Regions from separate parts of the Idiomarina sp. OXR-189 genome, predicted to be linked through region 3. Evidence: predicted binding sites of a transcription regulator. Region 3 holds the regulator's gene; each other region holds the start of a gene.
The links. The regulator MetJ, encoded in region 3, represses methionine synthesis genes. The targets are predictions, from matches to a motif close to TAGACGTCTAGACGTCTA.
Positions count from the first base shown of each region.

Region 1: a site for MetJ is predicted at 4,961-4,978, ahead of msrA (peptide-methionine (S)-S-oxide reductase MsrA). Genes of this name have one in related genera too.
Region 2: a site for MetJ is predicted at 4,994-5,011, ahead of metK (methionine adenosyltransferase). Genes of this name have one in related genera too.

Region 1 covers NZ_CP139706.1:610,320-621,196, forward strand. The annotation lists gene UM402_RS02945 (nuclease-related domain-containing protein) at 1-639, shown strand, start outside; gene UM402_RS02950 (DUF3545 family protein) at 828-998, shown strand; gene suhB (inositol-1-monophosphatase) at 1,040-1,816, opposite strand; gene trmJ (tRNA (cytosine(32)/uridine(32)-2'-O)-methyltransferase TrmJ) at 1,948-2,670, shown strand; gene iscR (Fe-S cluster assembly transcriptional regulator IscR) at 2,731-3,207, shown strand; gene UM402_RS02970 (IscS subfamily cysteine desulfurase) at 3,252-4,385, shown strand; gene msrA (peptide-methionine (S)-S-oxide reductase MsrA) at 4,382-4,927, opposite strand; gene ndk (nucleoside-diphosphate kinase) at 5,102-5,533, shown strand; gene UM402_RS02985 (bifunctional tRNA (adenosine(37)-C2)-methyltransferase TrmG/ribosomal RNA large subunit methyltransferase RlmN) at 5,546-6,682, shown strand; gene UM402_RS02990 (tetratricopeptide repeat protein) at 6,716-7,171, shown strand; gene UM402_RS02995 (RodZ domain-containing protein) at 7,192-8,301, shown strand; gene ispG (flavodoxin-dependent (E)-4-hydroxy-3-methylbut-2-enyl-diphosphate synthase) at 8,350-9,468, shown strand; gene hisS (histidine--tRNA ligase) at 9,541-10,818, shown strand; gene UM402_RS03010 (YfgM family protein) at 10,823-10,877, shown strand, end outside.
Region 2 covers NZ_CP139706.1:2,192,407-2,203,283, reverse strand. The annotation lists gene UM402_RS10845 (PhoH family protein) at 1-916, shown strand, start outside; gene UM402_RS10840 (hypothetical protein) at 927-1,895, opposite strand; gene UM402_RS10835 (hypothetical protein) at 1,915-2,205, opposite strand; gene ruvX (Holliday junction resolvase RuvX) at 2,243-2,677, opposite strand; gene UM402_RS10825 (YqgE/AlgH family protein) at 2,674-3,231, opposite strand; gene gshB (glutathione synthase) at 3,292-4,236, opposite strand; gene UM402_RS10815 (16S rRNA (uracil(1498)-N(3))-methyltransferase) at 4,247-4,978, opposite strand; gene metK (methionine adenosyltransferase) at 5,094-6,239, shown strand; gene tkt (transketolase) at 6,330-8,330, shown strand; gene epd (erythrose-4-phosphate dehydrogenase) at 8,331-9,350, shown strand; gene UM402_RS10795 (phosphoglycerate kinase) at 9,378-10,559, shown strand; gene fba (class II fructose-bisphosphate aldolase) at 10,592-10,877, shown strand, end outside.
Region 3 covers NZ_CP139706.1:2,477,345-2,488,221, forward strand. The annotation lists gene priA (primosomal protein N') at 1-1,828, opposite strand, end outside; gene rpmE (50S ribosomal protein L31) at 1,996-2,208, shown strand; gene UM402_RS12190 (malic enzyme-like NAD(P)-binding protein) at 2,451-3,695, shown strand; gene metJ (met regulon transcriptional regulator MetJ) at 3,692-4,015, opposite strand; gene UM402_RS12200 (bifunctional aspartate kinase/homoserine dehydrogenase II) at 4,203-6,644, shown strand; gene UM402_RS12205 (penicillin-binding protein 1A) at 6,667-9,117, opposite strand; gene UM402_RS12210 (hypothetical protein) at 9,272-10,084, shown strand; gene UM402_RS12215 (hypothetical protein) at 10,072-10,590, shown strand; gene UM402_RS12220 (hypothetical protein) at 10,587-10,877, shown strand, end outside.

The sequences.
Region 1 (10,877 bases), 730 kb from region 3:
GCTATTATTGGCGCGCCTATTGCGGGCTTTTTAATGTATAACCTGCCAAATTTCTGGTGGATTGTTGGGCTAGCCTACTTATTCAGTGTTATTGGAGCAGCATCCACTAAGCGTTCAGGTGCTAAGGGTGAATTAAAAACACTGAAACTGTTAGAAAAACTCCCCGATAGCTATGTTCTGTTTAATCAGGTTGATGTGCCCAACTCGCGAGCAAAACGCGGCTTTACGGAGCTGGACTTAATTGTGGTGGGCCCTAACGGTGTGTTTGTTGTGGAAGTGAAAAACAACAATTCAAAAGTAACGGGAGATGAGCAGTCTCCTAATTGGATAGCTCATAAAGTAGGGCGCAAAGGTGGTCGTTATACCGCTAAAGTTCGCAATCCAATAAAACAGCTAAAAAAACAGGTTCATGTTTTAGCTGAGCACCTGAAGAAAAACCGAGCATCAACCTGGATAGACGGCGTTGTGTTTTTCTCGCACCGCAGCGCACGAGTTAAATTGTCTTCACCACCCAGCGTGCCCGTTTTTGAACGTAAAGGGCTGGTCGAGTATATATTGAATTATCAGCCTAAACGGTCACCGGTAAATACGGAAAAAGTTATCCGACAATTAGTCAATCTTAAGAAAAACTCTAGTTAGTTGCTATTTTACTCATCACCTAATTCTTCACAGCTTTGCCATTTTTAATTAACAAAACTGCAACAAAAGGCTTTTAAAGTATCAAAGTGTGTGGTACTTATGAGTTGTGGTGTTTTTGTTAACAAGTGCGCTAACACCATCGCAAAAAACATAAGAATAAAGTCGTATAAAAAGCAGGAGGTCTTACCATGGATCATTCAGAAGAACTGCAAAAGGTAAATGACAAGTCTGGCAAGGGTCGCGCTGCGAAACGTAAATGGCGTGAAATAGAACAACTAAAAGAAAAGTATCGGCTGCGGGAAGAGCTTGCCGAAATGGACTACTCGTTAGACCTCGACTTAGAAGAAATCGAACTCTAAAAAGAAACGCCGCTTGATTCATTTCAAGCGGCGTTTTTGCTTTAGCGAATTTGTGCGAGCATTTGCTTGAGGGCTTTTGGTGCACCCGCGGCAATGTTGCCTGACTGTACATAGTTATGGCCGCCCTGGAAGTCACTGACAATGCCTCCGGCTTCGCGAACCAATAATTCGCCGGCGAGTATATCCCAGGGTTTTAAGCCCATTTCCCAGAATGCGTCGTGGCGTCCGGCTGCAACGTAGGCTAAGTCTAGTGCTGCTGCACCGGCTCTGCGCACATCTGCACAGTGCTCGAACAGCTTGTTGAACATTTCCAGGTACTCAGGTAATCGGCTCTTCATTTTGAACGGAAAGCCCGTTGATAAAATGGCACCTTTCAATTCAACTTTAGGTGAAATGCGTAAACGGCGACCATTCAGCTGAGCGCCCGCGCCGCGAGAAGCAGTGAAAAGCTCTTCACGCATAGGATCATACACAACGGCCTGCTGAACAGAGCCCTTGTGAAGTAAAGCAATAGAAATACAAAAGTGGGGAATACCGCGCATGTAATTGGTCGTGCCGTCTAGCGGGTCAATTACCCACTGGAAGTCGTTTTCTTTACCAGCCTGAGTGCCGCTTTCCTCTGCAATAATGCCGTGATCGGGGTAAGACTTTTTAATTGTGTTGATAATAGCCTGTTCAGCGGCTTTATCCATGTCAGTTACCCAGTCGTTTAAGCCTTTTGATTCAGCTTCTACGGGGTGTCCCTGATCGAAATTTTTAACTAAAATTTTGCCGGCCGCACGCGCTGCGCGCACCGCAATATTTAACATCGGATGCATACCAATTACCTGTGCTGTAAAAGAACAATTTTCGGTCGCGGATCATACCAGTGTTGGGGTATCATGCCAAACTTTTCGACAACCTCGCAGAATAAGCCGAGAAGTTAACGCGCAAAGCAAAGGAAATACTCATGCTCGACAATATACGCATTGTGTTGGTGAACACCTCTCATACCGGGAATATCGGGTCAGTTGCCCGTGCTATGAAAACTATGGGGCTCTCCGACTTAGCCTTGGTTGATCCTGTGCAGGAACCGGACAGCCATGCATCGGCATTAGCCGCCGGTGCAACGGATATTCTGGCTAACGCGACTATTGTTGATAACTTGCACGATGCAATTTCAGACTGTGGACTCGTGGTTGCGACAAGTGCACGGAACCGAACGCTAGACTGGCCGTTACTCGACCCTCGTGAGTCGGCTGCGAAAGTGTTGCAAGAGTCCACTCAGCATAAAGTTGCGTTGGTATTTGGTCGTGAAAGTAGTGGTTTAACAAACGAAGAGCTGCAACAAAGTCACTTTCATTTACATATTCCGACAAACCCCGAATATGGCTCTCTAAACTTGGCAATGGCCGTTCAGTCAGTGTGTTACGAAGTTCGTATGCAGTGGCTGGAAGCGGGTGAAAAAGTTGAAGCCGATATTCCGGAGTATCCGCGTGTTGATGACTTAGAGCGTTTTTATGAACATTTAGAAGCGACATTGACGAATACCGGCTTCATTAATCCGAAGCATCCGGGGCAGGTTATGACTAAATTGCGACGCCTTTATAATCGGGCGCGACCGGAAGAGAGCGAGATCAATATTTTGCGTGGAATGTTAGCCTCTGTGGATAAATCGATTGACAATACTTGACTAAAATAGTCGGGAATGTAGAATTTCAACTTACGAATAACACTTCCCGAGGAAATTGCTATGCGTCTGACATCAAAAGGCCGATACGCGGTAACCGCAATGCTTGATGTGGCTTTATTTGCAGCAAAAGGTCCCATTCCACTGGCGGATATTTCAGAACGTCAGGGCATTTCCTTGTCGTATTTAGAGCAATTGTTTGCACGTTTGCGTAAGCACGGTTTGGTTGACAGTGTTCGGGGTCCTGGCGGTGGTTACCGGCTGGGACGTGAGCCAGCTGATATATCGGTGGGTTCGGTTATTCATGCGGTCGATGAGTCAATTGATGCAACGCGGTGTCAGGGCAAAGCGAACTGCCAGGGCGGCGAGCGCTGTTTGACGCATTCACTATGGGAAGGTTTGAGTGACCGTATTTCCGATTTTTTAGACGGAATTACCCTTGCCGAGCTAATGAAAAACTCAGATGTAGGCGACGTTATGCAACGCCAGCATTTACGCCATGCATCGGACGAAGACATAAAAGTTAACTGCCAACTGTAACGGCACTTACCAGGAGGACCTTCGTGCCTAAACAACCCATCTACATGGATTATGCCGCCACTACGCCAGTAGCGCCTAAAGCGGCAGAAAAAATGGCAACTTGCTTAACCATGGACGGGGTGTTTGGAAACCCTGCCTCGCGTTCTCATAAATATGGCTGGCAAGCGGAAGAGCTTGTGGATATTGCACGGCATCAAGTCGCCGACTTAATTCATGCCGATGCCCGCGAAATTGTTTTTACCTCAGGCGCAACCGAGTCGGATAACCTGGCTTTGAAAGGTGTTGCGCATTTTCATGCCGACACAGGTAAGCACATTGTTTCGGTGAGAACTGAACACAAAGCCGTGCTGGACCCTTGTGCACAGCTTGAAAAAGAAGGCTTCGAAGTCACTTATTTAGACGTTAAAGAAGACGGTCTTATCGACTTGGATGAGCTTCGTTCGGCACTGCGCGAAGACACTATTCTGGCCAGTGTTATGTGGGTCAATAACGAGATTGGTGTTATTCAGGATATAAACGCTATTGGCTCCATTTGTCGTGAGAGCGGCACCTTGTTTCATGTTGATGCAGCACAAGCAGCTGGTAAGTTACCTATTGATATGTCCAGCGCACCGGTCGATTTAATGTCGATTTCTGCGCATAAAATGTATGGTCCTAAAGGCATTGGCGCATTGTACGTGCGTCGTCAGCCGCGTGTTCGTATTGCCGCACAAATGCACGGCGGTGGACATGAGCGGGGAATGCGCTCAGGCACTTTGGCAACGCACCAAATTGTAGGTATGGGTGTGGCGGCAGAGCTTGCGGCTGAAAACCTAAGCAGCGACATTGAGCGCTTTGAGAGTATGCGTCAGCAGTTTTTATCGCCGTTACTGGCGGAAGAGGGCATTAAGCTTAATGGCAGCGACACGCAACGAGTACCTCATATTGTGAACTTGCAATTCGCTAATGTTGAAGGCGAGTTGCTGCTCATGTCGCTTAAAGACTTGGCTGTATCCTCAGGCTCGGCGTGCACCTCGGCCAGTGTTGAGCCTTCGTATGTTCTGCGGGCTATTGGTGTCAGCGATGAGCTGGCTCATGCTTCACTGCGTTTTAGTTTTGGTCGTAGCACAACCGCAGCCGATATTGAGCATGCGGTTGAGCATATTTTGACGACCTATAAAACCCTGGCGCAGCGTTAGTCTTTTAATAATCCTGAAAAGGTTTTCCGGAATTTCGCCAGCTTCGGTGAAATAACCGCTTGGCAATATGGGTTTTCCGGATTTCTTGCGTAGTAGTTTTCGTGATAGTCCTCGGCTGGGTAAAAGGTATCCAGCTCGGTTACTTCGGTGACTATTGGGTCAGCGAAGGCACCGTCGTTTTCTAATTCCGCAATAATGCTCTCGGCTTCCTGCTTTTGGTCATCGTTATGATAGAAAATCGAAGTTCGATACTGAGTACCAACGTCGTTACCTTGACGGTTCACCTGCGTAGGATCGTGCAGCGTAAAAAAGATTTCTAAGATTTGGCGGTAAGAGATTTGCTCAGGATCATAGGTGAGTTGCGCGACTTCGGCATGACCCGTGTCACCGGTACAAACCTGTTCATAGGTTGGGTTTTCGGTGTGACCACCGGTATAGCCGGATTTCACCGATTCAATCCCTTTTACTTGTAAGAAGGCGGATTCCACGCACCAGAAACACCCGCCGCCGAGAGTTGCTTGCTCAGTTTTGTTCGCTGCCATGATTTACTCCTCTTTGTCTATTTGAAAGCTAAATAGACGTCTATATGGCTAATTTGTTTTGTCATGCTAAATCAGAATGAACGAAAAAACAATCATTATGGATTCGATCTCAAACGCATTCTCACGTATAATCCGCGCGACTAATTTTTCCTATCTTTATTGGAGTGAATACACATGGCTTTAGAGCGCACTTTATCAATCATCAAGCCTGATGCGGTTGCTAAAAACCTTATCGGCGCTATCTACAACCGTTTTGAGTCTGCTGGTCTTCGCATTGTAGCGTCAAAAATGATGCACTTAAGCAAAGAACAAGCAGAAGGCTTTTATGCTGAACATAAAGAACGTCCTTTCTTTGGCGCTTTGGTTGAGTTCATGACATCTGGCCCTATCGTTGTTCAAGTACTTGAAGGCGAAAATGCAGTATTGAAAAACCGTGAAATCATGGGCGCAACAAACCCAGCTGAAGCACTGGCAGGAACTCTACGTGCCGACTATGCTGAAACTATCGACGAAAATGCGGTACACGGTTCAGACGCAACTGAAACAGCTGCGCGCGAAATCGCATACTTCTTCAGCGACGAAGAAATCTGCCCACGTACACGCTAAGAACGGAGCTTTATGACCAACGCAATTGATAAAAAAGTGAATTTACTCGACCTAAATCGCGAAGGAATGAGAGAGTTCTTCCGCGAGATGGGAGAGAAGCCGTTTCGTGCCGATCAGGTCATGAAGTGGCTGTATCATTTTTGTGTTGATGACTTCGACGAAATGTCGAACCTCAACAAGAAATTGCGTGAAAAGCTCAAGCAAGTTGCAGAAATACGTGCTCCGGAAATTCGCGAACAACAGCAGTCGTCAGACGGAACTATAAAGTTTGCAATGACGCTGTTTGACGGCCAGGACGTAGAAACGGTCTGGATTCCGGAGCGCGATCGCGCAACCCTTTGTGTGTCCTCTCAGGTCGGTTGTGCTCTTGAGTGCACTTTCTGCTCTACCGGCGCACAAGGTTTTAACCGTAACCTGACGGTCGCGGAAATTATTGGCCAGGTATGGCGAGTAAACCAGTTACTGGGTGCTTACGGTAAAACGGGTATTAAACCTGTTACTAACGTTGTCATGATGGGCATGGGTGAACCTCTGCTGAACTTAAACAATGTTGTTCCGGCAATGGAGTTAATGCTGGATGACTTTGGTTTTGGCCTGTCAAAGCGCCGTGTGACGTTAAGTACATCGGGTGTGGTTCCTGCGCTTGAAAAACTGCGCGAACGCATTGATGTGATGTTGGCTATTTCTCTGCACGCACCAAACGACGAGCTGCGTAATGAAATAGTACCCATCAATAAAAAATACGATATTGAAGAATTTCTGGCGTCTAGCCGGCGTTATGTTGAACAGTCCAAAGCTCAGCATAAAGTCACGGTTGAGTACGTCATGCTGGACCATGTGAATGACTCAACAGATCAAGCACATGAGCTGGCAAAAACACTAAAAGATACCCCGAGTAAAATAAACTTAATTCCGTTTAATCCGTTCCCGGGGTCAGATTACGGGCGTTCAAGCAATTCGCGTATTGACCGCTTTGCTAAAGTGCTTATGGAATACGGCTTTACCGTTATGGTTCGTAAAACGCGTGGTGACGACATTGACGCCGCCTGCGGTCAGCTAGTTGGTGATGTCATAGACCGGACCAAACGTATTCTTAAGCGTCAGCAAATGCAGCGCGGCGGCGACGCTATTGCCGTAAAGACTTCGTAAAAACACTGAATCGCAACCACAAGGAGTGTGATAATGCGAGCCGCTTTGCTATTGATAGCACTGGCGTTGATGGGTTGTACCGCCAGTTCCAATGACCCATTGCCTGTAAGTAAAGACGTACGGTTACAGCTTGGTGTAGCTTACCTTAACAAGGGTAGACTCGAGCTCGCGAAACCGCACTTGCAAGCAGCAATGAAACGTAATCCCCGTTCGTTAAATGCCTTATTTGCGTTGGCGCAGTGGCATTTAGCGGCAAATGAGACAGATTCTGCTTTGTCACTTTACCAACAGGCATTATCATGGCAACCTATGAGCGGTGCATTGTATAACAACTATGCGGTTGCATTGTGTATGGCTGGAGAATGGGAAAAAGCGCTCGGGTATTTCGATAAAGTAAGACTTGATACTCAGTATCCCTTTCAGACAAAGAGCCAACAAAACAGGGCTCGGTGTGAAAAGAACAAAGGCCACTACGCAAGTCAGCCTTAACAGGGAACACCCTAACAATCATGACTGCTGAAAACGAACCAAATAAAGAGAATAATTCAACGGACTCTGATGCGGCACAAGAAACAAAACAACAGCCAGTTCAGGGACCAGGTGAAATTCTAAGAAAAGCGCGCGAGGCCAAAGGGCTGAGTCAGCGAGAAGTTGCTGATGAGCTGCGCTTGCGAAAACAGATCATCGAGCTTTTGGAAGCGGATGATTACGAAACGTTTTCTACTCCTACCTTCATAAAAGGTTATTTGCGTGCATACGCTAAGCTTTTGGACGTTGATGAAGAGAAGCTTTTTGCTGCTTATAAAGCAAAAGGTTACCAGGAAGTCCAAAGCACACAAATGCAGAGCTTTTCGCGTCGCAAGAAGCATCAAGAAAGCGATAACCGTTTAATGCTGATTACCTACGCTGTCATTATTATTGTCGTAGGTTTAGTGATTTGGTGGTGGCAGGACTCAGGTATGAGTTCAGATGAGCCAGCACAGTCATCAACCGTTGAAAGTGCAACACAAAGTAATAATGAAGCTGACGTTAGTGCAGTTGAAATAGACTCCGAGCCAAGACAACCAGAAATAGAGCCAAATACTGAAGAGGCGGTGCTAGAGTCAGACGTATCGTCAGCGGATACAAATATCTCGATAAACGAGTCAAACTTTGCGTCGAGCAATTCTGAGCAGGGTCCTGAACAGAGTGGTGCAGAAGAAAACAATGAACAAAACTCTGAGCAAAGTGCTTCTGAAACAACGGTAGAGTCTTCAGTTGCGCAGACAGAAGACGCTTCGGAAGAGAGTACAGAGCCAGCAAGCGAAGTGACTGACGCCGCTCCGACAGCGGAAGAAGCGCCTGCTCAAGAGGCGGTTGCCGAGGACGCTGCTGTCAGTCGTTTAGTCTTCGAATTCAGCCAGGAATGCTGGGTGAAAGTCGATGATGCTGAGGGTGAAACTCAGGCCGTTGGTGTAAAAGCTGCTGGTTATACAATGGCGGTTCCGGGTGAGCCTCCGTTTTCGATTACAATGTGCAAACCGGAAGCGGCAGTCATTACCTTTGACGGTAATGAAGTTGATATGAGCCAATTCCGTCGTGAACGGGTTGCACGATTTACTGTGCCAATGTCAGAGTAATGGCTAAAATAATAGAACCTGAATAGTTGTAGAGGTTAAGTAAGTAATATGATGCACGAAAGTCCAATTAAGCGCCGTCCTTCACGCCGTTTATACGTAGGTAATGTACCTATTGGTGATGGCGCGCCGATTGCCGTGCAATCTATGACGAACACGGAAACAACCGATGTCGATGCGACGGTTGCGCAAATAGAAGCTTTAGCGAGCGCCGGCGCTGATATTGTTCGGGTTTCTGTACCAACCATGGACGCTGCTGAAGCATTCAGAGAAATAAAACAGCGTAGTTCCGTGCCGCTGGTTACGGATATTCACTTTGATTACCGTATAGCGCTGAAAGTTGCGGAGTACGGTGCCGATTGTCTACGAATTAATCCAGGTAATATTGGCAAAGAAGATCGCATTCGTGCGGTAGTTGATGCGGCTCGAGAAAAAAATATTCCTATCCGCATTGGTGTTAATGGTGGCTCGTTAGAAAAAGACATACAGGAAAAGTATGGTGAGCCAACCGCGGAGGCTTTAGTTGAGTCGGCGATGAGACACGTCGATATTCTCGACAGACTCGACTTTCACGATTTTAAAGTGAGTGTCAAAGCATCTGATGTTTTCTTAGCCGTAGAATCATACCGACTGCTGGCGAAGAAAATTGATCAGCCATTGCATTTGGGCATCACTGAAGCGGGCGGCAAACGTAGTGGTTCCGTTAAGTCTGCCGTTGGTTTAGGCATGCTATTAGCCGAGGGTATTGGTGACACATTAAGAGTCTCACTTGCTGCAGACCCGGTCGAAGAAATTAAAGTGGGCTTTGACATTCTTAAGTCTCTGCGCATTCGTTCGCGCGGAATTAACTTTATTGCTTGCCCCAGCTGCTCGCGTCAGGAATTCGATGTTATTGATACCGTGAATCAGTTAGAGCAACGTCTCGAAGATATTACGACCCCAATGGACGTGTCGGTTATTGGTTGCGTTGTGAATGGCCCAGGTGAGGCTTTAGTTTCTAAAGTGGGTTTAGCTGGCGCCAAGAATAAAAGCGGCCTGTATATCGACGGTCAACGTCAAAAGCAGCGGTTAGACAACTCGAATTTGGTTGATGAGCTGGAAGCGCAAATTAGAGCACAAGTGAAAGCGGCAGAAGCTAATAAAATCGACGTAAAAGAAATTAACGGTTAATTTTACCCGCACCCCGAAAATCCTTATAATAGCCGCTTATTTTTGTAGCGATAACCAAAACGAGAAGGTTCCGTGGCGAATACAATACAAGCAATTCGTGGCATGAACGACTTGCTGCCCGATCAAAGTCCAGCCTGGCAGCAAGTTGAGTCAATTATCCGCAATGTCGCAGCCAGCTATGGCTATAGCGAAATCCGTATGCCTGTGCTGGAAAGCACTCAGCTTTTCAAACGTTCTATCGGCGAAGTAACGGATATCGTCGAAAAAGAAATGTATACCTTTGATGACAGAAACGGCGAGAGCGTGACGTTGCGACCGGAAGGTACGGCAAGTTGCGTCCGTGCTGGTAATCAGCACGGTTTGTTGTATAACCAAATACAGCGCCTTTGGTATATGGGACCGATGTTCCGCTACGAACGCCCACAAAAAGGTCGTTATCGTCAGTTTCATCAGTTTGGTATCGAAACTTTTGGCATTGATAGTGCTGACGCCGACGCCGAGGTTATTTTGCTGTCGGCACGCTTGTGGCAAGCTTTTGGTATAGCTGACCAGGTAGAGTTGCAACTTAACTCATTAGGCTCTAACGAGGCACGCGCGAATTATCGCGATGCGTTGAGGAGTTATTTAAGTGACTATGCAAGCGAGTTGGATGAAGACAGCCAGCGTCGCCTGGAAACAAACCCATTACGCATACTTGATAGTAAAGACGCAAATACACAAAAGCTTCTTGAGAATGCACCTAAGTTGTCTGACTACTGGGATGACGAGTCTCGGGAGCACTTCAAACAGCTGACAATGCGGTTAGAGAATGCGGGCGTTAAGTACACTTTAAACGAGCGTTTGGTGCGTGGGCTTGATTATTACAACCGAACTGTATTTGAATGGGTGACAACAGCGTTGGGCGCTCAGGGTACGGTATGTGCAGGTGGCCGTTACGACGGGTTAGTTGAACAGCTAGGCGGTAAGGCAACGCCTGCAGTCGGTTTTGCTATGGGTATGGAGCGTCTGGTGCTATTGCTTCAGGAGCAAAATAAGCTCACGCCACGTCGCACTGTAGATGCTTACTTAATGCCTTTAGGTGAAGAAGCGGAACTTAATGCACCACGTATTGCCGAACAGCTGAGAAACGAGTTACCGGACTTGAGGCTGGTGACGCATTGCGGTGGTGGCGCAATGAAAAAACAAATGAAGAAAGCGGATAAATCGGGTGCTGAAGTCGCTTTGATTATTGGTGCGGATGAAATCGCTCAACAGCAAGTAACGGTTAAACCGTTGCGTACTGATGAGCAGCAAGAAACCTTGAGCTGGCAAGCGCTTATAGAACGTTTGCAGCCACTGACAAGAGGGTAGTCTGGTGGATACAGAAGAACAACAAGTCGAACGAATTAAAGAGTTTTGGAAAGAGCACG
Region 2 (10,877 bases), 280 kb from region 3:
CCGTACCGATCAGCTTATTGACGATATTCGCTTACTGACCAAAGGCTTTTATAAATTTGAAGGGGATTTCTGGTCGCAGGTCGGTAGCGTGGAAACCCATCAGGAAGGACGCGATGCCTACCATACAATGGGGCGTGAGCTGCTGCCGCAGGTTTTTGCCAACGAATATATTATTGATGAAACCAGCAGCTTTGCGGCCCGGGTGGATACCTACGACAAAGACTCGGTAACCCTTATGGACTTAGGCGTTGAACGGCTAATGTCGTATGACGCCTGGGGAGTGCGACCAAAAAACATCTATCAGGCAATGGCGCTACATGCTTTATTAGACACCCATATGGATATGGTCATTCTAACGGGGCCTGCCGGTAGCGGAAAAACCTTTTTGGCGCTTTCGGCAGCTTTGCAAATGGTAGTCGAGCAGGGCATTTATGAAAAAATTATTGTGACCCGCAATACGCCGGAAATTGCTGAGTCGATAGGCTATTTGCCAGGTACGGAAGAAGAAAAAATGGCACCTTGGCTATCGGCTATTACCGACTCACTGGAAGCTTTACACAAGCATGATGAAAGCATGGAGTCGAGTCTTAGCTACATTATGAAAAAGGCGAACATTCAGTTTAAGTCTTTAAACTTTATGCGTGGACGCAGTATTCAAAACGCCATTGTCATTCTGGATGAAGCGCAGAATTTAACGGCCTCACAGCTTAAAACACTCATAACTCGCTGTGGGGAGAACACGAAATTGATTGTATCGGGGAACCTGGCGCAAATAGACAGTTATTACTTAACCGCGGTCACATCGGGCCTGACTTATATTGTGGAACGTTTTAAAGATTACCCGGGCAGTGCGACTGTTAACTTAAACGGTGTGGTACGCAGCTCCTTGGCACAATTTGCGGAAGAGCATTTATAAAGCGGGGAAATTAATTCACGGGTTTTACAGTGTACTGACCGGTGCGAATATGAAACTCGGTATCTTCACCTACGGTTCCCGCCGGCATAGCGGCGGGGCCGGTAACATCAACCAGCACGTATTGAATGCCCTCATGCTCAATGGTCGTGTCACTGTCACGTTTGCTTATATTGATGCCGAAAACCGCATGCTCGGGTAAGTAAATAATTGCCATTTTAGCGTTATTGATAATGTTACGCATAATAGCCGTCATTAGCGTCACTTTGCTGTCGCAATCGCCTTGGTTGTAATAAATCAGTTGATTCGGTGGAGTAAAGCCATCGCCGCGGCTGTCGAGTTTGTTGGTCAATTCGTTGTAAGGTATTTGCTGTAGGAAACTGGTCACATAATTAATGTAATTTCGCTGTGTATTGTCACCCAACTGCTCGCCAATCGCATTAATTAGCGGCTTTATGACGTTCTCCATTTCACTGGCTATAGCGGCATGGTCTGGAATGATACCTCGCTCTCCAGGTGGCAGTGAGATACTTTCGTAGAAATTAGAATCCAGATAGTCAATCCAACGCTCATTGTAGTACTCGCGCAAGCGTCTCTTGTACTGTTCGAGCTGAGTTTGCTGCTCTTGATTTCTCGCCCGACTTGTCACTAGTTCCACGCTTTGCTGCCTGGGGGTTAGTTTTGCTTGAATACCTCGCCAATTTTGCTGGCGAATGTATCGATTGAGCTGGCGGCTTAATTCACGCTGACTGCGTTCACGATTAAATCCGCGGTAACGCTTTAAGGGTTCCAGGAAGTCTTTTTTGTGGGCGGAAAACTCTATGGCGTTTTGATTACCATCGAAGTCGTCCCAGTGATACGAAAAGTGGAGTTGGTTGTCTTTTTCATCAAGCTGAAAAAAAGATTGAGCAAGGCTGCTCGAGGAAAATAACAGTAAAAAACTGAGAGAAAGCCAGAAAAACGCACCGTTATGATGTGTCACGCTGGCTTCCTTAACGTCCTTAAAACTTCATTTCCGTAATGGGGCTTTCTTCGAATTTAAGGTCGATTTGGTACTCGACACCGCCCGCACGGACAAAAAAGTAGGTTTTTTCTTTCTTAAAGACTTCTAATAAAGACACCAGTCTAAGCCCCGGTCTACGCTCTGGCGGAAGGTCAGTAAACTCAACGCCACTGCGCGATACGAGAATGTTGTCGTATTTAGGCCCAGTAATTAAGAGAAGTTTTTTATTTTCATCTTTTAAGAGAATTGTATTGCCCGTAACTGAATACGGTTCTTCGTTACCAAACAAGGTCAGCTCCTGTCACATCAACTGATTACTGAGCACACTATAACGAATTATCGCTGGTTGGCAAAGAATTGCTCAAGAAATCCTCGACAATTAGCAGTGCGGCTTGACTATCGACAAGTCCTTTTTCGAGCTTTTTATAGCCGCCGCTGTTAAATAGCTCTTCGCGTGCAGCCGTTGAAGTCAACCGTTCGTCTTGAAAAGATACGGGCAAGCCGAAACGTCCATGTAAGCGATTACCGAACTTTTTGGCACGTTGGGTCAGTGGTTGCTCGCTACCATCCATATTTAAAGGTAGCCCCACAACCAGGCGCTCTGGCTGCCACTCTTTAAATAACTGCTCTATAGCGTCCCAGTTAGGAATGCCGTCTTTGGCTTTTAAAGCGCTAAGCGGTGACGCTGTCCCGGTAACACTTTGACCAACGGCGACTCCGATACTTTTGGTGCCAAAGTCAAAGCCAATTATTGTGCTCATGCGTGTCCTACGTCAGGCGCCAATTTCCAAACATCGAAACCGAGCTTCTCGGTTGCTTTTTGCCACCGTTCACTGACAGGAGTATTGAATAAAAGCTCAGGGTCGGCAGGTATCGCTAACCAAGAGTTCTCTTCCATTTCCTCTTCTAGTTGGCCTGCTTCCCAACCCGCGTAACCCAGTGTCAGCAAAAAGTGCTGCGGTGCGGCCGAGGAGCCCAGCGCCTCCAAAATATCACGCGATGTGGTGACCATAATATCGTCGCTCATTTTTAAGCTGGCGCGCCAATTGTCTTGTGGAGGGTGAATGACAAAACCTCGCTCGCGACCGACAGGGCCGCCTTGATAAACCTGGCCTTGCAGATACTCGTTGTTATCCGGGTAAACAATTTCTAATTTATCCAGTAACGATGTTACGCTGAGCTCCGCAGGCTGGTTAATGACCAGCCCCATAGCGCCCTCTTCATTGTGCTCACAAATGTAGGTAACGGTCCGTTTAAACGCTGGATCGTTTAGCATGGGTGTTGCTATCAAAAAATGGTTTTGTAAGCTGTTCATCGATTCACCGACTCCTTAACGATAATCTCTACTTTCGATATGGGGGCGCAAAGAGGAAATTCAATTTAATTTCGACTCGGCAGCTTCAAACACCAATTCGGCAATATTGATATCGTAAGCGTTTTCAATTTCCCGCATGCAGGTTGGGCTGGTTACGTTTATTTCTGTTATACGGTCGCCAATGACATCCAGACCAACCAAAATAAGGCCTCTTTTTTTCAGTTCAGGTCCAACTTTACGTGCTAGCGCCCAGTCACTGTCGGAAAGCGGCTGTGCGCGACCGCTGCCGCCTGCCGCTAAATTACCGCGAGTTTCACCGGCGCTGGGAATACGAGCTAATGAGTAAGGCACCGGCTCACCATCAATAATCAGAATGCGCTTGTCACCGTCTTTAATTTCCGGCAAATATTTCTGAGCCATGGCGTAGCGCTGGCCTTTCTCGGTGAGGGTCTCAATAATAACGCTCAGGTTGTTACCGTCTTCGGTGACTTTAAAAATTGAAGCGCCGCCCATGCCGTCCAACGGCTTCAAAATGACATCGCCGTGCTTTTTGTGGAATGCTTTTATAACGTCTGCACGGGCACTGACCACGGTGTCAGCAATAGCGTCCGCAAACCACGAGGTGAACAGCTTTTCATTACAGTCACGAAGGCTTTGCGGCTTATTCACTACCAGGCTGCCACGATGTTCGGCAAGCTCTAATATGTGCGTGGCATAAAGGAATTCGCTGTCAAACGGCGGATCTTTGCGCATCATAATGACATCGAAGCTTTCCAAAGGCAGGTATTCGCTGTCACCAAGGTCATAAAAGTCAGTTTTTTGGTCGCGGACAGTGACCTCCTGTGCGAACGCCATCGGGTTTCCGTTGTCGATAACTAAGTCGCCCAGCTCCAGGTAGAAGCATTGATAGCCGCGCGCTTGTGCCTCGAGTAATAAGCGGAAGCTGGTATCTTTCTCGGTCTTTACGTCGGCGATAGGGTCCATCACCATTGCTAACTTTTTCATATAAACTCCTTTAGCGTAAATCGCCAAACTGATACTGCACAGCGGTTAAAGCAGAGAGCGCTGCGGTTTCTGTTCTTAATATTCTTGGGCCTAACTTCATGGGTTTAAAGCCCTGGCTTGCCGCGTTGCTGACTTCGTCATCGGTAAAACCGCCTTCGGGACCAATCAGTAACTGAATACCCTTGTCAGCTTGAGTATAAGATGACAGCGGCTGTTCTGCTGTTGGATCGAGCGTTAACCGCAAGCCGTCAAAGCTGTTGTTTATAAAGTTTTCTAGCGTCTGTGCCTGTTTAACGTCCGGTACTACACTGCGGCCGCACTGCTCACAAGCCGAGCGCACTATTTTCTGCCATTGTTGCTGTTTTTTTTCGAGCCTGTCACCGCTGAGCTTTACGCCGCAGCGCTCGCTAAACAACGGCGTAATTTCGCTGACCCCCAGTTCCACTGATTTTTGCAACACGAAGTCCATACGGTCGCCACGCGAAATAACTTGTCCTAAGTGCACATGAACCGGAGATTCAATATCGTTCGCTTCGGCTGCGGTTGCCTTAAAGGACGCAGACTTTTTCGCAACATGAGTGATGGTTGCCGGGTAGTTTTTGCCGTCCCCATTGAACAGGACAATGCTATCGTTTACGTTTAAACGCAGCACTTTGATCAAGTGTTGAAAACCGTCAGCACTCAGTTCGGCTTCAACGTTTAGGTCGATGGGATCAGGGTGATAGATCCGCGGTACTCGCATGCTATTTGCCTTATTCGGACTTTTAGACGTCCAGAAGTAGAAAAAAACAGAGTGATCGGTTACATTATGCAACCAGTATTGAGTGATTTCATCAAAATAAAGGAATAGTGGGCATATGTCACGTCACCTGTTTACTTCAGAGTCAGTGTCCGAAGGGCATCCGGACAAAATTGCCGACCAGATATCTGATGCGGTTTTAGACGCCATTTTAGCAAAAGATCCTAAAGCCCGTGTTGCTTGTGAAACTTACGTTAAAACCGGCATGGTGCTGGTTGGCGGTGAAATTTCAACAAAAGCCTGGGTTGATGTTGAAGACCTGGCTCGTCAAACCGTCAAAGACATCGGCTATCGACATTCCGATATGGGGTTTGACGGTGCGTCATGTGCGGTTTTAAACGCCATAGGCAAGCAAAGTGGCGATATTAATCAGGGCGTCGACCGTGCTCACCCTGAAGAACAGGGCGCAGGTGACCAGGGGCTGATGTTTGGCTATGCCTCGAACGAAACCTCCGTTCTAATGCCTGCACCAATTACTTATGCGCATCGAGTGATGCAACGTCAGTCGGAAGTGCGTAACAACGGCACGCTGGACTGGTTACGCCCTGACGCTAAAAGCCAGCTGACTTTTGTTTATGAGAACGGCAAGCCCGTCGCCATTGATACCGTGGTTCTGTCAACGCAACACAGAGAAGACATTACTCAGGAAACTTTGCGTGAAGCGGTGATGGAAGAAATTATTAAACCGGTATTGCCGGAGCAGTGGATTTCCAAAGACACGCAATTCCATATTAACCCAACCGGACGCTTTGTTGTTGGCGGACCTATGGGTGACTGTGGTTTGACGGGTCGTAAGATCATTGTCGACACCTATGGCGGTATGGCACGTCACGGTGGTGGTGCTTTCTCAGGTAAAGACCCATCTAAAGTGGATCGTAGTGCGGCTTATGCTGCACGTTATGTTGCTAAGAACTTAGTCGCCGCCGGTTTAGCGGAGCGTTGCGAACTGCAAATTTCTTACGCCATTGGTGTTGCGGAGCCAACCTCTATCAGCATTGATACCTTCGGTACGTCTAAGCACTCAGAGGAGCAATTAATTGCACTGGTGCGCCGTCATTTTGATTTACGTCCTTATGGCTTAATTAAAATGCTCGACTTAGAGCGTCCTATTTATAAGCAAACAGCGGCATACGGGCACTTTGGTCGTGATGGCTTGCCATGGGAACAAACGGACAAGGCTGCCGATTTACAGGCCGATATTTAGCCAGAAATTAACCAATAAATTTGCTTGTACCCCCTGAAATGTGGAGAATACGCGCATCGCAAGTTGCTCTTCATCCTCAGGGGGTTTTTCATGTCAGATCGTCAATATCTCGCCAATGCCATCCGTGCACTCAGCATGGACGCAGTTCAAAAAGCCAAGTCGGGACACCCCGGCGCGCCAATGGGCATGGCAGATATCGCAGAAGTGCTGTGGCGTGACTACCTAAAGCATAACCCGAATAACCCGGACTGGGCTGATCGCGACCGCTTTGTGCTGTCGAACGGTCATGGCTCTATGTTGATATACTCATTGCTGCATTTGACGGGTTACGACTTAAGCATTGATGATTTAAAACAATTCCGTCAGCTGGATTCTAAAACCCCTGGCCACCCCGAGTATGGTTATACCCCTGGTATTGAAACGACGACCGGCCCTTTGGGTCAGGGTATTGCTAATGCTGTTGGTATGGCGTTGGCAGAGAAAGTACTTGCGGCACAATTTAATCGCGAAAACTACAATATTATCGACCACCACACCTACACATTCTTGGGTGATGGTTGCTTGATGGAAGGCATTTCTCATGAGGTATGCTCTTTGGCGGGCACCCTAGGTCTTGGCAAGCTGATTGCGTTTTACGACGACAACGGTATTTCAATTGACGGTGAGGTTGAAGGCTGGTTTACCGATAATACTGCTAAGCGCTTTGAGTCTTACGGTTGGCAGGTTATTGAAGCGGTTGACGGTCATGACGCACAAGCAATTACACAAGCTATTGAAGAAGCACGCTCAGAAACTGAGAAGCCAACACTGATTATCTGTAAAACTGTTATCGGTTTTGGTTCGCCGAATAAGCAAGGCTCTGAAAGCTGTCATGGCGCACCTCTGGGTGACGATGAAATTGCAGCTACTCGCAAACAGTTGAACTGGTCGCACGATGCCTTTGAAATCCCTGCTGATGTCTATCAGCAGTGGTCAGCAAAAGACAAAGGCGCAGCGGTGGAGTCATCGTGGAACAAGCGTTGGGTGGCTTATGAACAAGAGCACCCAGAGCTCGCAAAAGAGTTGAAGCGTCGCCTGAATGGCGAGCTGCCGGAAAACTTCTCGACAACCGTTTTTGACTACGCACAAAAACTACAGAACGCACCGGAAGCCATTGCAACGCGTAAAGCGTCGCTGAATGTATTAAATGAGATGGGTCCAAAATTGCCGGAACTGTTAGGCGGTTCAGCTGACTTAGCCGGCTCTAACCTGACGTTGTGGGAAGGTGCCAAGGGCGTTACCGCAGACGACGCTAGTGGCAATTATGTTTACTACGGCGTGCGCGAGTTTGGTATGTCGGCCATTATGAACGGTGTGACGCTGCACGGCGGCTTCAAAGCTTATGGCGCGACCTTCTTGATGTTTATGGAATACGCACGTAATGCGGTTCGTATGGCGGCGTTAATGAAACAGCCAAGTATCTTTGTGTATACCCACGACTCTATTGGCCTGGGTGAAGATGGTCCCACACACCAACCGGTTGAACAGTTAGCAAACTTACGTCAAACACCGAACTTGCAATGCTGGCGCCCATGCGACCCTGTGGAAACCGCAGTAGCCTGGGGGGCAGCAATACAAAGCAGTAAAACACCGTCGGCATTGGTGTTTAGTCGTCAGGGAATGCAGCAGCAAGAGCGTGACGAAGAGCAAGTAGCAAGTATTGCTCGTGGTGGTTACATCCTGAAAGACTGTGAAGGTCAGCCTGAAATTATTTTCATTGCGACTGGCTCGGAAGTGGATTTGGCCGTTGAAGCCTATGAGCAACTCTCTAAAGAAGGGCGTAAGGCGCGCGTTGTTTCAATGCCATCGACTAATGTGTTTGATATTCAAAGCGCTGAATATAAAGAGTCGGTCTTACCGGCAAACGTAACACGCCGTGTTGCAATTGAAGCGGGTATTACCGACTTTTGGCTGAAGTATGTTGGCTTAAACGGTGAAGTAATAGGCATGACCACTTTTGGTGAGTCAGCGCCTGCCGGTGATTTATACAAGCACTTTGGCATTACCGCTGAAAGCGCTGTGGCCGCTGCCAAACGTTTATTGGACGCGTAAATGAGCAAAGCTGTTCGTATCGCAATTAATGGCTTCGGTCGTATTGGCCGAAGCTTTTTGCGTGCGCTTTATGAAAATGGTTACCGAGACAGTATTCAGGTGGTGCTAATCAACGAACCAGCGGCTTCGGAAGCGATAGCTCACCTACTGAAGTACGACTCGAGCCATGGTCGCTTCGGTTTCAAAGTAACGCAATCAAATGATGAACTCACGGTTGCCGGTGATGATATAGCCTTAGCTCATGAAACTGAAATTGAAGCGATAGACTGGCGTTCCTATAACGTCGATTTTGTTGTCGATTGCACAGGGGTTTACGGTTCTCAGGACGACGGTCAACGTTATATAAAGCAGGGTATTAAGCGGGTGCTGTTTTCGCACCCCGGTAAGCCCGATGTCGACTTTACCGCCATTTACGGCGTGAATGAAAACGAGCTTTCCCCCGAACATAAAGTGATTTCCAACGGCTCTTGTACCACGAACTGTATTGTTCCGGTTATTAAAGTGCTGGATGACGTTTTTGGTATAGACTCAGGTGCTATCACTACGATTCACTCGGCAATGCACGACCAACAGGTTATAGACGCTTACCATCCAGACTTACGTCGTACGCGTGCCGCAGGCCGTTCCATTATTCCGGTCGATACAAAATTAGCGCGCGGCATTGAACGTATATTGCCGCATTTAGAAGGACGCTTTGAAGCCATTGCTGTGCGGGTGCCAACCACCAATGTGACCGCAATGGATTTAAGCGTTACGCTAAATAATGATGCGACGCTGCAAATGGTCAATAAAGTGCTCAAAGAGCATAGCGCTGGTGCGTTGCAGGGCATTCTGGATTATACCGAAGAGCCACTGGTTTCTATCGACTTTAACCACGATCCTCATTCGTCAATTGTGGATGGTACGCAAACTCGCGTTAGCCATAAGCGGTTGGTAAAGCTTTTATGCTGGTGTGATAACGAATGGGGCTTTGCGAATCGGTTACTGGATACGACTCGCAAAATGGCCGAACAGATTTAATCTGAATTTAAAGAAGAGAGGTTTTAGATGTCTGTCATAGCAATGACCGATTTGGATTTATCAAATAAGCGTGTACTGATTCGCGAAGACCTGAATGTGCCGGTTAAAGACGGCAAAGTCGCATCAGATGCTCGCCTGAAAGCGGCTATTCCAAGCATTAAAGCTGCGTTGGACGGCGGCGCGAAGGTTATGGTTATGTCCCACCTGGGCAGACCGACCGAGGGCGAATACGATGCGCAGTTTTCAATGCAGCCGGTTGTAGACTACTTGGCAGATGCTCTCGATTGCCCGGTACGTTTGTGCAAAGACTATCTTGATGGCGTTGAGATTGAAGCGGGCGAGCTGGTTATTTTTGAAAATGTACGTTTCAACGTTGGTGAGAAGAAAAACGATGATGAGCTGGCGAAGAAGCTAGCTGCCTTATGTGATGTCTATGTTATGGATGCTTTTGGCACAGCGCACCGTGCGCAGGCATCGACTCATGGTGTTGCTAAATACGCACCGGTAGCATGCGCTGGCCCGTTGTTGGCTGCGGAGTTAGACGCTCTTGGCAAAGCATTGGAAAACCCGAAACGCCCATTAGTGGCTATTGTTGGTGGCTCTAAAGTATCAACGAAACTAACGGTGCTGGAGTCATTAAGTGGTGTTGTTGACCAGCTTATTGTTGGCGGTGGTATTGCTAATACTTTCGTAGCTGCTGCCGGTCATAATGTCGGTAAGTCGCTATATGAAGCCGACCTCACAGACGAAGCCAACCGGTTAGTTGAACAAGCTAAAGCCAAAGGCGGTGATATTCCGTTACCGGTGGATGTTGTAACAGGCAAAGAATTCAGTGCCGAAGCAACAGCTGAAACAAAAGCAGTAGACGCAGTTGCCGATGATGACATGATTTTTGATATTGGCCCTAAAACAGCAGAACAACTGGCTTCTATGCTGACAAATGCCGGTACCATCGTATGGAATGGTCCGGTTGGCGTATTTGAATTTGAGCAGTTCGGTAATGGCACAAAAGCCATTGCGGATGCCATTGCCAATAGCGATGCTTTTTCTATTGCAGGCGGAGGAGATACCCTTGCCGCCATTGATCAATATGGTATCGCTGATAAGATAAGCTATATTTCAACAGGTGGCGGAGCATTTCTGGAGTTTCTGGAAGGCAAAACTTTACCCGCAGTGGCCGTTTTAGAAGAGCGCGCAAACGACGCCTGAACCCAAGTTTTATAATTTAAAGGAGTATTTTTATGGCCCTGGTGTCATTACGACAGTTATTGGATCACGCCGCCGAACACGATTATGGTGTACCGGCGTTTAACGTAAATAACCTTGAGCAAATGCGTGCCATTATGCAGGCAGCGGACGCAACCGACAGCCCGGTTATTGTTCAGGCTTCAGCGGGCGCACGCAAGTACGCGGGTGCTCCTTTCCTGCGTCACTTAATTCAGGCTGCGGTTGAAGAGTGGCCACATATCCCTGTGGTTGTTCATCAGGATCACGGTACGTCACCGGCGGTTTGTCAGCGTTCCATTC
Region 3 (10,877 bases):
GTTCAGGGTGGTGGGTTTGCAATACCACTTTACCCGCTTTATGTTCTCGCCCGGCACGCCCGGCGACCTGGGTATACAGCTGCCCCAGGCGCTCTGCTGCACGAAAGTCGGCACTGTAAAGCGCGCCGTCGACATCCAGCAAAGCGACCAAAGTAACATTGGGAAAATGGTGCCCTTTCGCCAGCATTTGCGTGCCCACCAGAAGCGGGTACTCGTTATTAGTCGCTTTTTGCAGGTATTCGTCCAGCTGACCTTTGCGACGTGTAGAGTCCCTGTCAATACGCAGCACACCACGCCCCGGGAACATTTCTTTTAACGTGTGTTCCAGCTGCTCGGTGCCGACCCCATGCGAAATAAGCTGCGGCGAACCACACGAACCGCATTGTCGCGGTATTCGTTGCTGGCTACCACAATGGTGACACTGCAGTTGCTGGTGAGTCTTATGCACGGTGTAATAAGCGTCACAGCGGTGACACTGCGCCAGCCAACCGCACTCGTGACACATCAATGCCGGTGCAAACCCGCGACGGTTTAAAAACAGTAACACCTGGTTGCCGCGCTCAATTTCGGTTTGAATTTGCTCCTGCAACGCTTTTGAAATACCCGCTTTTACCGGTTGCTGTTTCAAGTCAATAAGCTCGTGCTTGACCATTTCCGCGCCGCCGGCTCGCTGACCCAACTTAAGCCAGTGGAAGCGTTTACTCACCGCGTTATTTAATGTTTCTAATGAGGCTGTCGCACTGCCCAATACCAGTGGTATGTCTAAAAGCGCCGCACGCTTCGTGGCTAAGTCCCGCGCATGATACCGAAAGCCGTCCTGCTGTTTGTAAGACAAGTCATGCTCTTCATCCACAACAATAAGACCCAGCTTCTGGCAGGGGGTAAACACTGCCGAACGGGTGCCAATAACAATGGCAGCATGGCCGTGCTTTGCATCCAGCCAGGTATTTAAGCGCTCGCGGTCACTCATGGCAGAGTGCAGCATCACCACAGGCACATCGAAGCGTTCTTTAAAGCGTTGCAGGGTCTGCGGTGTCAAGCCGATTTCAGGCACCAATACCAACACTTGCTCACCACGTTCCAGCACTGGCTGCATGGCTTGTAAATACACTTCTGTTTTACCACTGCCGGTAACCCCCTCCAGCAACAACGTACTATGCTTGCGCTGCTGGTTAATGGTCGATACCGCCACAGCCTGCTCGGTATTCAGCGAGTGACCTTCCTCACGCAATACCGTCTGCTGACTGCGCCAGTCTTTCGGCTTCTTCGGTGCCCGTTCCTGAACGGTTATCCAACCTTTGTCCTGCAACGTTCTGAGCACCGCCGAGCTTACGCCAATATCACTTAAGTCACTGCGCCGCAGCGGTTGGTGCTTCAGAGCGGCCAACACCTGCTGTTGTCGTGTTGCCCCTTTCAAGTCGTTAATGGACTGTGCCAGCCCCAAGTCGGTTAACGCGTAGAAGGTTTCGGTTAAATACTCGGGTGCATCGCCTTTTCGCAACAGCACCGGTAAACTGTTTGCCGCAGCGTCTCCCAACGAATGATGGTAGTAATCGGCCGCCCAGTTGACGAGCTGCCACACATCGTCTGGCCACAACCGATTAGAGTCGAGCACGTTTTTTACGTATTTCAGCTCAAATTCAGGCGCAGGATCATTTGCTTCACTGACAACATAGCCAACCAGCTGACGTTGTCCGAAGGGTACGCGCACTCTTACGCCCTGCGGCAATGGCTCAGGGCTGTTGCACAGGTAGTCATAAGTTTGTCTAAGAGGCAGTGGCAACGCAATTTTATAGCGCCGCTCACCACTGGTATTGGCTTGCGTCATGGCTCTATTTTGAAACGCGGACACCGATAATACAAGGCAATAGATTCTGCTTGATCACAAGCCGTTGATCGCTTAAAATGCGCGGCTCTTAAATCATTGATGTTTTTTTGCGCATGGTGTTCGGCTTTGGATCGAATGGCGATGCGGCCCATAACTGAGGTAACCCCATGAAACAAGGTATTCATCCTAAGTACGAAGCAATTAACGTAACTTGCTCTTGCGGCAATAAATTTGAAACTCGTTCTACCCGCACCGAAGACTTGCTGGTTGACGTATGTTCAGAGTGCCACCCATTCTACACTGGTAAGCAACGTGTAATGGACACTGGTGGTCGTGTCGACAAATTTAAGAAGCGTTTTGGCGCTCTGGGCAAGAAATAAGCCTAAGAAAAGCTATAGAAAACGCTACTTTAGAGTAGATTTATTAGAAAAGGCGCTAAACAGCGCCTTTTTTGTTTCCCGCACCGCTGAAAAGCCTATTGTTAAAGAAAAGTTAACCGGTGTACTTTTAACCACCCTAAAAGTTTACTGCCAGCTAACTTACGGGAGGTATGATTTGTTTCTTCACTGAGAAGCGATAGACTGTCATTATTCTCAGTAACGCAAATTGGGCAACGCACCTCATGACTGACTTTCGCCAACAGGCACTGGACTACCACGAATACCCAACCCCCGGAAAAATATCGGTTGAGCTCACCACCCCCGCTGAAACCAGTAAAGACTTAGCATTGGCATACAGCCCAGGTGTTGCCGAGCCCGTGCGAGAAATAGCACAAGACCCGGACAATGCCTATCGTTACACCGCAAAAGGCAATATGGTCGCGGTTATTTCCAACGGCACCGCTATTCTTGGTTTAGGTAACTTAGGTCCGTTAGCCTCTAAGCCGGTTATGGAAGGTAAAGCGCTGTTGTTCAAGCGCTTCGCCGGGCTGGACTCAATAGATATTGAGGTGAGTCACCGCACCACACAGGACTTTATCAATACGGTCGCTAACATTGCCGATACCTTCGGTGGTATTAACTTAGAAGATATTAAAGCGCCCGAGTGCTTCGAAATTGAACAAGCGCTAATTGAACGCTGTAATGTCCCGGTTTTTCACGATGATCAGCACGGTACCGCCATTGTTACCGCTGCCGGTATGCTCAACGCACTGGAAATTCAGGGTAAAAAACTGGCTGACTCACGCATTGTTTGTTTAGGTGCCGGCGCTGCCGCTATTGCTTGTATGGAGTTGCTGATTAAATGCGGCGCTCAGCGCGAGCACATTTATATGCTCGACTCAAAAGGCGTTATTCATACACGCCGCGACGACTTAAATGAGTACAAGCAACTGTTTGCAAACAACACCGACAAGCGCACATTAAAAGACGTAATTGACGGTGCAGATATTTTCGTTGGCGTGTCGGGCCCCGACCTATTAAGCCCGGAAGAGTTAAAACTCATGGCACCCAACCCGGTGATATTTGCCTGCTCTAACCCTGATCCGGAAATTAAACCTGAAGTAGCAATGGCTGCGCGGGATGACCTCATTATGGGGACAGGTCGCTCTGACTATCCAAATCAGGTGAATAACGTACTTTGCTTTCCGTTCATGTTCCGTGGGGCGTTAGACGTACGGGCTACCGCTATTAATGACGAAATGAAAGTGGCAGCGGTAGAAGCTATTCGCCAACTCGCCAAAGAAGAAGTACCGGACTCAGTACTGAAAGGCGCAGGAGAAAAGTCGCTAACCTTCGGCAGAGACTACATTATTCCTAAACCTATTGATCCACGTTTGTGTCAGCGCGTTGCCCGCGCAGTTGCGGAGGCCGCAGTGAAGTCCGGCGTCGCCAAAATCGATATGCCGGACAATTATATGATGGATTAATCGTCCAATTCGTCGTCGGTGGGGATGGGCAAACCACGTTTTTCCAGCTCATCTCGCACCGCTTTTGGTATTTTCTCAGGGTTCGTTTTTTTCAAGTCATCGTCTGTGGGTAACGGCTGCCCCGTAAAAGCGTGTAAAAAAGCCTCACACAGTAGTTCGCTGTTGGTAGCATGGCGCAAATTGTTAACCTGACGGCGAGTTCGCTCATCCGTAAGAACTTTCAGTACGCGGGTCGGAATAGACACCGTCACTTTTTTTACCTGTTGGCTCTTACGACCATGTTCAGCGTATGGGTAGATATATTCACCGTTCCACTTCATTATTTTTGCCCTGCGTTATAACAAAACCACATAAGTTATATTGAATTGTACCCAACTGAGCCGCCCCGTCAATTTTTATCCGTCTAGATGGCTAAAAATTGCTGACATTTGCGTCACAATATTTTAGCCTTAAGGAAATAGCGCTTTCCAAAGCCACAGTAGACGCAGAGTTATTAAGGAAAATGGGATGACAGACGTACCGATCACTGACGCAGAAAAACAAAACGTGGCTGACAGCGTGCAAGTACATAAATTTGGCGGCAGCAGCTTAGCAGACGCATTCTGTTACCGCCGCGTTGCGCGTATTGTAACAGAATACGCCGGCGCCAGTGATCTCGTTGTGGTTTCGGCGGCTGGCGACACCACCAACCGCATACTTGCCATTATTAACGCCAAAGACAATCCAGGCGACACGGCATCTATTTTACTTGACCAACTCGAACAGTTTCAGCAGGGGCTTATTACAGAGTTATTAAGTGGCGACCTCGCTGAACGACTACTAAAGCAATCTTGCACAGACTTTGCCCGTTGGCGACAATGGCTGGCCGGCGAAGAAACGATAACGCACAACGCAGAGCTTTTATCTTACGGTGAACTTTGGTCTGCCCGCTTACTGGCAGCCCTGTTACAAAAGCAAGGTACGCGCGCTGACTACATCGATGCCCGTGACTTCTTATTGGCCGCCGATGCCCCTGAACCCGTTATTCAGGTCGAAAAATCACGCGAGAATTTGCTCAAACGTGTCGCGCCCCACTCAGGCACCCGTTTTATTGTCACTGGCTTTATCGCACGCGGTTTAAATGGCGAAAGCCTGACATTGGGTCGTAACGGCAGTGACTACTCCGCTACCTTGGTCGGCAGTTTGCTCGACGTAAAACAAGTCACGATTTGGAAAGACGTTGCCGGTGTTTACTCAGCCGATCCGCGCAAAGTCGAACGAGTTGTCAGCTTGCCTACGCTCGACTGGACAGAAGCCGAAGAATTGGCTCGTCTGGGCAGCCCGGTTCTGCACCCCAGAACTTTTCAGCCGGTCGACCGTAACCGCATGGTCATTTCCGTTCGTTCCAGTTTGAAAGTGGAAAACCAGAAAACCCGCATTGGTCAGTTCCACGACACAGAGCCTCGCGGCAAAGTATTCACGTCGCTTTCTGAAGTGTTGCTGTTTAAAGTACAGCTGCACGACAAAGCACTTGTTAAAAAGCTCGACGAGCTGGACTTAACGCCACTAGTCAGCTGGGTAGAGCCGGAAAATCACACGCAGTATTTGGTCTTTCATCAAAACCATGCTGACTACCTTAACGAGTGGCTCGACAAGGTCGATGCCAACGATGCCATTACACAAATTCGCGGCTACTCAATGCTGGCCATTGTGGGCAACCGTATTCAGGAAACTGATCAGTTTTCGACCTTCAAGCTGCAGCTGTCTGAGCAAAAAGTTCGTCGCTTCGTACTCAGTGAAAAAGGTGATTCTGCCGTTGCTATTTTAGAGCAATCACTCGACAGCCGACTGCTTAACCGCCTGCACAGCCAGCTCTTTAACTATCGCCGCAGTTTGGGTGTTTTAGTGATTGGTCGCGGCAATATTGGCAGTGCCTGGCTCGAGTTGTTCCGTCAACAGCGTGACCGCATTAACCAAGTCATGGACGTACGGGTTATTGGCATTGCTAACTCACGCCAGCTTTGGCTGGATTACAACGGGGTCGACTTAGGTGAGTGGGCCAGCGACTTTGACCGTTTGGCACGCCCTTATGTGTTAACCGAACTGCTAAGAGAGCTACCTAACGCGCCTTATGACGAACTTGTCGTTATTGATTTAACCGATGCCAAACAGATAGCGCAACTGTACCCAAGCTTGTTTGCCAACGGCATGCACATTATTAGCGCCAACAAGCGCGCAGGCTCGGCCGACGAGGCTTTGTACCGCGAAATACGCACCATTCAACACGAGTACAAACGCGAGTGGCTATACAACACCACGGTTGGCGCCGGGCTTCCGCTTAACTATGCCATTAACGACCTGCGTAACTCAGGCGATGAAATTCGCAGTATTTCTGGAATATTCTCAGGCACAATGTCCTGGTTGTTCGAAAACTTCACCAAAGGCGTCAACTTTAGTGACTTAGTCAAAGAAGCCAAGACCCGAGGTTACACCGAGCCGGATCCACGCGAGGATCTCTCCTGTCAGGACTTAGTCCGAAAACTGCTTATTCTTGCGCGCGAAATTGGCTTAAAACTCGACTGGCAGGACATACAGGTTCAGTCCTTGGTGCCAGAGCATTTGCGGGACATTTCTGCGGCTGAGTTTATGGATAAAGTAACGGACATGGATGAACCTATGAACCAAATGCTGGAAGAAGCAGCGAAAGACGGAAAAGTCCCTCGCTTACTGGCCAGCTTTTCGGTGAGCCAGGACAATAAAGTCACGGCAAGCATTGGTATTGAATACATACCTGAGGGCGATATGCTGGCGAACCTTATTCCAGGCGAGAATATCTTCGTGATTTACACAGACTGGTATTCGGAAATGCCATTAGTAATTAGCGGCCCCGGAGCCGGCAAGCACGTCACAGCCGGCGGGGTGCAGTCAGACCTTAACCAGCTACTTGGGAAGCTGTCTGTCGGTCATTAATTTTCGGTTCAATAGGCGGGCGTTAAAACAACCCGCCTTCATCTTCGAAAATATCATCGTTGTTACTGTCGCCGCGAACGTACTCCGTAGGCTCTGTACCTCTAATAAAGTACTCGAACCGTGAGGTATAGTCGTTTTTACGCGACAGTTTGCCCGTTTCTAAATCGATACGAACATTCACCACGCCCGGCGGTATGCTGAACTCTCGCGCCGGGTATTCAGGAATCGCTTTTTCCATAAAGAGTATCCAGCCCGGTAAAGCTGTTTTTGCGCCGGCTTCACCGCCTGTTATCGCTTGCTGGCTAGAATCAACTTCAGGGTGCTTACTGGTGCGTCCCAGCTTTCTTGAAACGTCATCAAAACCAACCCAGGTGGTCGTCACTAAGCCTGAAGTGAAACCCGAGAACCAAGTGTCCCGCACGTCATTGGTGGTACCGGTTTTACCGGCAATGTTACGACCCACTTCCTGAGTAATAGGCTTCGAACGCTGAATACGCCAGGACGTACCATTCCAGCCGGTGCCATTTGGCCAGCTGCCACCACCCCAAACGGCAGAGTTCATTGCCTGCTCAACCAAAAACGCGTTCTGTTCGCTAATAACTTGAGGAGCTGGCTTTTCGCAGTCGTAACAAGCCCGCACCGGATCAGCCTTATAAACCGTATTGCCATCCATATCTTCAATCCGGTCGATAAAGTACGGTTCGACTAAAAAGCCGCCATTCGCAAATACCGCATAGGCCCGTGCCACTTCCATTGGGGTCATCGATAACGAGCCCAGTGACAGCGATTCATTTTCAGGAATGGTATCTCTTTTTAAACCAAACTTAGCAATGTGGTCGGCAACTTTCTCAACACCAACCTCGCGAATTAAGCGCACAGATACCACGTTTTTAGACTTCGCCAGGCCTTTTCTCAAGCGAATAGGCCCTTCATAGACCTCGGGCGAGTTCTTTGGACGCCACGCAATGCCTGACCCCGGGTTCCATTGGTTGATGGGTGCGTCATTGACCAACGTTGCTAACGTCAATCCTTCTTCAAACGCCGCTGAATAAATCAATGGCTTTATGTTCGACCCCACCTGACGCTCGGCCTGCAGCGCCCGGTTGTATTGACTCAGAGTGAAACTATACCCACCAACGACGGCAGCCGCGGCGCCATCGTCTGGTCTTAGCGACGCAATTGCTGAACTCGGCTCGGGTATTTGCGCTAAACGCCATTGCTCGTTAACGGTGCGCAACCAAATAACGTGTCCCGGCTGCATAATATCGGATGCGGTTTCTGGTGGCTCGCCCTGACGCTCTTCATTGAGGTATTCGCGCGCCCAGTGCATCGACTCCCAGGGCAAAGTAACAGCACCAGCGCCTTTGACCATCACAGTTGCCGTCTGCTCCTCAACGCCAGTAACAACAGCAGGTGTTACATCGCCAATGCGTTTCAGCTGCTCTAAATACTGCTCTATTTCTTCTTGAGGTAACGCTTCCTGGCCTTCTTCTTCAGACCAGAGAATACTGATAGGTCCGCGATAACCGTGACGTTCGTCGTAGCTATGCAGGTTATCCCACACGGCTTGACGAGCGGCTAACTGAACATCACTTTTTACCGTTGTGTAAACGTTGTAACCGCCAGTATAAGCCTCTTCTTCACCAAAACGGTCGACCATTTCCTGACGCACCATTTCTGCCAGGTAAGGAGCACTCACGGTAACTTCGGCACCATGTCGACGCGCTGTCACCGGTGCATTGGCCGCTTCATCAAATTGCGTGCGAGTAATTTTGTTTTCATCCAGCATACGCAGCAGCACAACTCTGCGGCGTTCTTTTGATGCCTGTGGATTAGAAATTGGGTTTAGGTTAGAGGGCGCTTTCGGCAGACCTGCCAGCGTCGCCATTTGTGCCAGCGTTAACTCATGCAGCTCTTTACCGTAATAAACCTGGGCTGCTGCACCAATACCGTGAGCTCGATGACCGAAGGTGATTTTATTTAAGTAAAGCTCCAGAATTTCGTCTTTACTCAGTTGCTGTTCAATATGCACAGCAATAAAGGACTCTTTAATTTTACGCATGAGCGCGCGTTCAAACGTCAAAAAGAAGTTGCGCGCCAGCTGCATAGTAATGGTACTGGCCCCTTGCTGCACTTCACCGGTTGTTATGAGCACGCTAAACGCCCGCATAACGCCAATAGGGTCAACACCAAAGTGTTCGTAAAAACGACTGTCTTCGGTCGCCAGGAAGGCATCAATAAGTGGCTGAGGTACATCTTCGAGCTTAATAGGAATACGACGCTTCTCACCAAATTGTGAGACTAGGTGCCCGTCGGCGGTAAACACCTGCATTGGGGTCTGCCAACGAACGTCGCGCAGCGTTTCGACACTAGGCAGTTCGGGTTTGACGTATAAATAAAGTCCACCAACTGTTGCACCACCAAGAACCACACAAATTAACATTGTGTAGAGTAGCCTTTTAAACCACTTCAATGACCTGCTCCATAACCACTTAAAATGTAACTGTCGGCAAAATAAGCATTTTCCGACACTACCTACCGTTCAATTCCTACCCGCATATTATGGCGGATTTTTGTTCAGAACACTACGATTGCATCTGGCTTTTACACAATAAGGATATTGTTTCATGTCGCTGCTTGAGCAAACACCCATCGCGGTCTGTATTCAGCAAGAAAATTGTAAAATTTTGCAGCTGAACAGAAGCCACGGACGCTTTACCGTTCAGAACTTTGCCCACGAACTGACCGCCCAATTAACCACCCAGCGGTTCAAACGCTCTGGCTTAATATCAGCGTTAGACTATCAAGCCGTGCATTACCAGCAGCTGTCTAACGAATCTTCTACCGTCAGTGTTGAGGAAAGTATTTTACAGCAGCTGCCCTCAACTATGGACAACGAAGCCGGTTTTTCTTACGACTTTATTCAGCATGATAGCGGTCAAATTGAAGCGGCGATTAGCTCAGACCGGGCGCTGCAACAGTTGATATCGGACTTGGCGCCTCTTAACATTCCGGTCAAAGTCATTGAGCCTATTTACCATTCGATAATTCGCGCCACCAATACACTCATTCCGTATTTATGGCCGGAAGGTGCTCGCTTTTCCTCGAACATGAAATGGATTATTGCTGAGTTGCGCCAAAAGGTGTCGACACTCATTTATTGTGAAAGTGGCCGCTTTCAACGGTTCGAGAAACTGGCCACTGCTGAGTTGCTGCAACGGGTCTCTGATATGGATGACTACTGGCTATTCAGCTTTGGCGATAAGGTCGCGCAATCCGCATTGCGCACAACGTGTGAGAGCCAGTCTTTCAGCAAGCACATTGCTTTATCTACCGCACCGCTGTTTGCTGACGAGCCCGCGCCCACTGTGTCCGCCTTAGACAACGAAATAGCCCTTGTCGGCTTAGCTCTCAGAGGGTTCAGTCAATGGCATCGTTAAACCTGGTTTCCAAAGACAACCGCTATCATGTTTTTAAGCATCCGGCGCTGAGTTTTATTGGTGTTAGCTTGTGTCTGGGCGCTATTGCCTTAACGGCGCAGTTTATTGTCAGTTATCAGCCCATTATAGATAACGCCAATAAAATAGCTCTGCAGCAGTCTCAACAGTTAGAAAGCCGCAAGCACAAACAACACATTTATGAAAAGCAGCGACAAGCACAGGTTAAAAGAGACGCCTTTTTGCGCAGGCAACAAAGTGTCAGTGATGAACTGAATGCATTTGCCGCGCTTCTAGAGAAACTGCCTATCGAGTCCGGCGAAGCCAGCGTTAAGCTGAGCAACAGTCGACTGGAAGTGACCTCATTATACGACCGTATCGCCCAAATCGAGGCGTTAAAAAACTGGTTGAACGCGCACTGGAAAAACCCGGAAGTTGCCAGCTCCCTGCATCAGCAACTTCTGCCTGAAAAGCGCGTGCTGTTTGTACTAGAAAGGTCATCGTCATGAAAAGCTCGGTCACAAAAGCTATCGGCTTCTGGTCAATCTTATTTGTTGCTATTTGCATTCTTTGCGCTGTGTCGGCCTATTTTTTTACCGCACATCAGTCGCACCGGTTACGTGAGCTTATTTCAGATAACGCAGAGCAGTTAGCCAGCCCCATTCCGACGCTTGCCGGAGAGCCTGCTAAGCTGAGTCCGTCAGCGCCAGTGGATGAGCTGTTATCTGATATTGTCCAACGCTACCCCATTAACCTTCACTACCAACGCTCTGGCTCTGCAGACAGCACCTGGCTG